2 regions of the Sporosarcina sp. AD_1 genome follow, and region 1 is predicted to be linked to the other one. Evidence: predicted binding sites of a transcription regulator. Region 1 holds the regulator's gene; the other holds the start of a gene.

The links. Region 1 encodes CtsR, which represses protease genes until heat stress. Its sites were predicted from a motif close to ATGGTCAATAAAGGTCAAACA; they were not measured.
Region 2: the regulator CtsR is predicted to act here: its motif matches at 1,386-1,406, upstream of clpP (ATP-dependent Clp endopeptidase proteolytic subunit ClpP).

Annotation. Positions count from the first base shown of each region.
Region 1 covers NZ_JBPVIR010000003.1:253,133-256,549, forward strand. The annotation lists gene mcsB (protein-arginine kinase McsB) at 1-852, opposite strand, end outside; gene ACSW3C_RS07500 (UvrB/UvrC motif-containing protein) at 842-1,396, opposite strand; gene ACSW3C_RS07505 (CtsR family transcriptional regulator) at 1,421-1,897, opposite strand; gene ACSW3C_RS07510 (N-acetyltransferase) at 2,178-2,756, shown strand; gene ACSW3C_RS07515 (hypothetical protein) at 2,970-3,417, shown strand, end outside.
Region 2 covers NZ_JBPVIR010000009.1:70,082-73,498, forward strand. The annotation lists gene whiA (DNA-binding protein WhiA) at 1-791, shown strand, start outside; gene ACSW3C_RS16715 (HPr family phosphocarrier protein) at 828-1,085, shown strand; tRNA gene ACSW3C_RS16720 (tRNA-Arg) at 1,229-1,300, opposite strand; gene clpP (ATP-dependent Clp endopeptidase proteolytic subunit ClpP) at 1,485-2,087, shown strand; gene ACSW3C_RS16730 (LemA family protein) at 2,277-2,855, shown strand; gene ACSW3C_RS16735 (TPM domain-containing protein) at 2,855-3,417, shown strand, end outside.

The DNA.
Region 1 (3,417 bases):
TTCTGATGGCAGAAGGCGGGCATAGGTGATAGTGCCAAGAGAGCGGAACAACCTGTTTTCAAGAGCAATTCGGGATTTGGACAGTAGAAGCTCACGCGACCTGCGTTCATGTGCAATTAAACGTAATGTAATATTCTTCAACTCGGACAAGATCTCCTTCTCAGTCTTGCCGAGGGTCGTCTGGTTGGAGACTTGATAAATATTTCCGAGCGCCTCACTGCCTTCGCCATAACTTCCGCGGACTACAAATCCAAGTCGCGAAATTGCCGGGATGATGCGATTAATTTGCTTCGTCATTGTCAATGTCGGCAAGTGCATCATGACCGATGCCCGCATACCAGTCCCTGTATTGGATGGGCAGCTAGTCAAATAGCCAAATTGTTCATCAAAAGCATAGGGAACTTTCTTCTCTAAGAAATCATCCACCAGGTCCGCCTTTTCATAAGCGCTTTCCAGTTGGAATCCGGGATAAATGCATTGGATCCTAATATGATCCTCTTCGTTCACCATAATACTGAGCGTTTCGTCCTCCGACAGAACGACTGCACCATGTCTTTCCGGATCGGTCAATTGTGGACTGATTAAATGCTTTTCTACTAACACTTGCCTTTCAAGAAGTGGCAATTCAGAGACCTTCATATAGGAATACCCATTTTCTTCTGAGTTAAGCAGTGCCTCTGTAATTAGATGATCAACATCTTTCGCTTCCTCGGCTGAAAATGCGATCGGAAACCTTCTGCCTCTTAAATTTCTCGCTAGGCGGATTCGTGTCGACATGACAATATCGGAATGTTCACCATGAGAAGACATCCAGCCTGTCACTGAATTTTTCATGAAATTATCAATTGACATGGGCGTCACCTCCTCCATCCGTCATGAGCCGTTTCAGTTCGTTCGCTTCATCCCGTAATGAAGCAGCCTCTTCAAACCGTTCTTCTTCGATGGCCTCTTGCATTTTCAACCGGATTTCCTCAATCCGTTTTTTCACAGCGAATAATTCATTAAAAGAGACAGGGATTTTACCGGTGTGACTGGAGTGCCCATTATGCAGCTTGCCAAACAAACGAGGCAGGCGTTCTCTAAACGTGTCGTAGCAAGTGGAGCAGCCAAATTTCCCGATGTCCAGAAACTTTCTGAACGTTAATCCGCACTCCGGACACTCGGGACCTTCCGCCAACGGCTCTTTCGCCTGCTGTTGAGACTGGAATGGCTCTGAACCGCCAAGCCAATTAGAAAGGAACTGCTGGATGGACAGGGGCTCTTGGTTTGGATCGAAATGAAACATTTTGGATTGGAAAGCACATCTTTCACACATATGACGCTCAGAAGATCCTTGCATCGTTTCCTGTGTGAAGATGACAGAAGCCGGCCTTTCGTTGCAAATTTCACATAACATCGTTTGCCACCTCTTCTTCTATAGTCACTGGTTTTTATTATGTTCGTAAATTAATGTCACAAGCATCGCCTGCAATATCCTCCCTCGGATTATATCGCGTTCCGGAAGCGGATAATGGAGTGTCGTCCGGTCTACTGCAGCCAAAATGATTCTCGATTCGCGCTCTGAAATAACTTTCTCCTGAAGCAGACGATAGATCACATCCTCAGCCATTGTGTAGGTAGCCCCATCTTGAAGTCCTCTTAAAATATGCTCAATCAATTCTTTATGCGAATTGGTTTTCACACGGTAGATGCGTATATAGCCGCCTCCACCCCTCTTTGATTCGACTGCATATCCCCGTTCCACTGTAAATCGTGTATTAATAACATAATTGATCTGGGAAGGAACGCATTGAAATTTTTCTGCAATTTCGCTCCGTTTAATTTCAATGACGCCGTTCTCTCCCTTTTCAATAATCTTTTTTAAATATCCTTCAATTACATCTGAAATATTCCGCATGTGTTTTCACTCCTTCCGTTGCGAAGTGATAAGCCATTGACTTTGACTATCTTTGACTTAATTATACACGATGAGACGTTGATTTCACAATTGATTTGCAGTCAAAAAAAGAAGGTTTAGATTTGGCTTAAACGGGTAATTAAGAGGTTGAGGATTTTTTTCTGACCTCTTTTTCCCTCTACATTATGGGCTTCAGCTGTTATATATGCTATACACAACCTGAACCCATCCCCAAACAAAAAGCTCCTGGTACGACAACTACTACGGAGGAGATCTACAAGTGAATTGGTACGAAAAGCTAAGTGAATATTTCCCGATTGAAGAGATGAAGTCAAAGGAACATATGGAGGCACTTTTAAACGATAAGAAGAATATCTATCGTAAAGAAGAAGGGCCGCATCATGTTTTGATGTTCGTAGAGACAGAATCATTCATCTTCATCGATTACCTATTCGTCTCGGCGCAGTCAAGAGGCGCGGGAATCGGGCGGAAACTGCTGGATTCTTTGAAACAGAAAGGAAAACCGATCATTCTGGAAGTGGAGCCCGTAGATTACGAAGATACCGATACGGAAAAACGGCTAAAGTTTTACGCCCGGGAAAACTTTCATCACGCACGCCGGATCGGCTACAGCAGACGTTCGTTAGCTACAGGGGAGCAAAATGATATGGAAATCTTATTTTGGTCTCCAGATGATGCAGATGAGGAAAGTGTCTACGAAGCGATGAAAATGACGTACGAAGATATCCATACGTACAAGGATGAAACATTTTACGGAGAACCATACGACCCGGCAGAAAAAGTGCTTGTTTTTACAACAGAAAAGAAGAAGTGCATTTTACAACCGTATTTGGCTTGATGCAGGATGTGTGATTTCTAACGGGATCATCATGCCGGTACATTTGCAATAAAAACTCAAGTCTTATGAAATAGGAGGCCCTGCCGCCTCTTTCCAATAGGGAGAACAGCCCGCAAGAATAGGGTTGTTCTCCTATTTTAGTACGATTGCTCAGCTATCTTGCATGAAACTATAATTGGGATATGACGTACATAGGGGAAAGGAGATGATGATATGGAGAACAAGGGAGTTCCTAAGCGAGACCGGCAACATGCATTGCCTTCTTGGAAAAGAGTGTATTATTACGCAGTCATCGCCGGAATGTCCATCTTTGCCATTTTTGTCTTCACTGTGTTTTGGGATCTCTTCCTCACGCAGGATTGGTTTCTAGCCATAATTTTCGGGGGCCTCTTCCTTTTCCTTTGTTGGATCATTATTATGATTCTCCGGGCTCCACGAACGGGCGGCGTAACCAAACTTGAACAAATCGACACGCCGACCGGCTATGTCATTCATGCGGAAAATGAGTGGACAGGGGAGAGGGAAACAATTACATTCTACTGGCACCAAATCGATGCGTTGCTAATCGGCATTTGGACCAACCCCGGCTTCAAGGGACGGAAATATGATTACGTCGGAGCACGGCTCGTCTATCGTTACGACGAAGATGGCGTGAAAAAAT
Region 2 (3,417 bases), on a different contig from region 1:
CGGCGATTGCCAGGCGTTTGTATTCCAACGTCAAGAAATTGTATCCTTATAAAGTGGAATTGCTCGTTCGGAAAAAAATGAGGCTGAAGAAGAACAATATATACATATGTAGAATCAGGGAAGGTGCCAAACAGCTTCTCGAGGATTTGTATATTTTGACTGGCACATTTCAGTTCAATAATGAGATTGCGGCACCTTTAGTCGAAAATGACTGTTGTAAACGAGCGTATTTAAGAGGTGCTTTTCTGGCCGGCGGGTCAGTGAACAATCCTGAAACATCTTCCTATCATTTGGAGATGTTCTCTTTCTATAAGGAGCATAGCGAGGCGCTGGTGGATTTGATGAACAGTTTTTATCTAAATGCCAAATCAATTGAGCGGAAAAAAGGCTATATCGCTTATTTGAAGGAAGCGGAAAAGATTTCGGATTTCCTCAGCCTGATCGGAGCCCATGTTTCCTTGATGAAGTTTGAAGATGTGCGGATCCTCAGGGATATGCGAAATAGCGTGAATCGACTCGTCAATTGCGAAACGGCCAACCTGAATAAAACGATCGGGGCGGCGCAGCGGCAAGTGGAGAATATCAAGTTCATTGAAAGTACAATCGGAATCGATCAACTGCCGGATCGCCTTCAGGAGATCGCGCGGCTGCGCGTCGAATACCAAGACATCACCCTTAAGGAATTAGGGGAAATGGTCTCAGGCGGACCCGTCAGCAAATCAGGAGTGAATCATCGGCTGCGCAAAATCGAAGAGATTGCAGATAAGCTTCGGGGTGGCGGCATTGAGTAATAGATGAAATCAGTGAGTGGAGAGGAGCCAAGTGTTATGGTGGAAAAAACAGTCGAAGTGAAAATGAAAACCGGGTTGCAGGCTAGACAGGCAGCCTTATTCGTCCAAGAAGCCAACCGCTTCTCGGCGGACGTCTTTTTAAAGAAGGACGAGCGTCAAGTGAACGCCAAAAGCATCATGGGCATCATGAGCCTGGCAGTAGCAAGAGGAACGTCTATCACGTTGATGGCGGATGGCGTGGACGAAGATAAAGCGATTGATACGCTTTCTGCGTTAGTGGAAAAAGAGAACTAATAAAATAAAAGTGCTGGAACCGCAATTGCAGTCCAGCACTCATTCTAGAAGATGAACGCCGTTTCTTTAAAAAGGAACGGTTCGTTTCGTTGAAAATAAAAAAATACCTTATCCAGATCAAATCTGAATAAAGTATTTGAGGACGCCCTCGGCAGGAGTCGAACCCACATTTCAAGAACCGGAATCTTGCGTGCTATCCATTGCACCACGAGGGCATATATAGTGTCCATATCTGTAACGGACAAGTTTCATTATACAAAAGAAGTGGAATGAATGCAATAGGTTTTTTAAAATGCATTATATTTGACCATTGTTGACTATAATAGGTATGATAAGGGTACAGTTGAAATACACTTTCAACAGACCGATAGTAACATCCACCTTAAAGGAGGAAATGGAATGAATTTAATACCTACAGTTATTGAGCAAACGAACCGCGGAGAACGCGCATACGACATTTACTCCCGTCTTTTGAAAGACCGGATCATCATGCTGGGAAGCGCGATCGACGACAACGTCGCAAACTCCATTGTAGCACAACTATTATTCTTGGAAGCAGAAGATCCAGAAAAAGATGTCTCCATCTACATTAACAGCCCGGGCGGCAGCATCACAGCCGGTATGGCGATCTACGATACGATGCAGTTCATCAAGCCGGACATCCAAACCATCTGTATCGGGATGGCAGCTTCTATGGGTTCATTCCTCTTGACTGCTGGAACAAAAGGCAAGCGTTATGCGCTTCCTAACGCAGAAGTCATGATTCACCAGCCACTCGGCGGTGCTCAAGGGCAAGCGACGGAAATTGAAATTGCAGCAAAACGTATTCTCTTCCTTCGCGAAAAATTGAACACGATCCTATCCGAGCGCACAGGCCAGCCGGTCGAAGTCATCGCGAAAGACACAGACCGCGACAACTTCATGACTGCAGAGCGTGCGAAAGAGTATGGTCTCATTGACCACATCATCACGAGAAGCGACATGAAAGATCTTTCGAAATAAGTTAGAATCGGCGGCTATCCTCTATTCCGGAGGGTAGCCGTTTTGCGTCTAATCCAATCCGGAATAGCGTATGCTGCAAAAAAGGTGAAACTTTTTAACAAGCCAGCCAGTAGAATTAGACAACCAACGTTTCAGAGCAACCGGCAATCGGGTACAAGAAACGTATTGATGAAAGAGGAGTGGAGTTCAATGAAAAAGATTTTAGGACCGATCGCAGTCATCGTGGGCATCATCGTCATACTCGGTATTATACTTGTTCCGAGTTACAATAAGTTCGTTAATTTAGAAGAAGATGTGGATCAATCGTATGCCCAAGTAGAAAATCAATTACAGCGGCGGCTGGATTTGATTCCAAACTTGGTCAACACAGTGAAAGGGTACGCGAGCCATGAAAAAGCAGTCATGACCGAAATCGCGGATGCCCGCTCCCGTTTGGCTGGAGCCACAGGACCCGAAGAACAAGCTGCAGCTGACGCTGAGCTTACAAGTGCTCTTGGCCGACTGCTCGTCGTAGTTGAAAACTATCCAGACTTAAAGGCAGACCGACAATTCATCCAGCTCATGGATGAACTAGCCGGCACTGAAAACCGAATCGGCGTCGCACGAAAAGACTACAATGACGTGGTGGCAAACTACAACCGACAAACGAAGCGCTTCCCGGGTAAACTCGTCGCTTCCATTTTCGGATTCGATGAAAAAGAATATTTCAAAGCAGACCCAGCTGCAACTGAAGCGCCTAAAGTTGACTTCGAGGATGGCAAAGACTGATGCGCACCGCATCCCGCTTCATCCTGATGGCCCTCATCTTCATAGCGGCCATCCTGCCGGGACGGGCATTGGCAGCGGATGTCCCTCCTTGGAACAAATATGATGAGTATGTGCAAGACCATGCGAATATCTTATCAGAAGAAGAAAAGGCGGAGTTGAATCGGTTAGGGAAACAGTTGAATGATGCAACGACAGCTGAACTAGCAGTTTTGACTTTGCCGAGTATTGGCGATGAACCAGTTGATGAGTTTGCAGTAGAGGCTCTTCGTCAATATGGCTTAGGTAAGAAAGGGCAAGATAATGGGGCTTTGCTTGTTGTCACGACTGTTCCAAATTCGAGTGGCGACCGGCATTTTGAATTAACAGTTGGATATGGACTGGAAGGAGCTCTTCCTGACGGAAAAGTTGGACGTATTATAGATGATGTGTCTATACCTTTTTTGCATGAGGAACAACCGGATATGGCCATCACAGAAGCATATAAAGCATTCTATAATGAAATTGCAAAAGAGTATGGCTGGAATGGTGAACTCGCCCAAGTGCAAACGGTTGAACGCCAGGA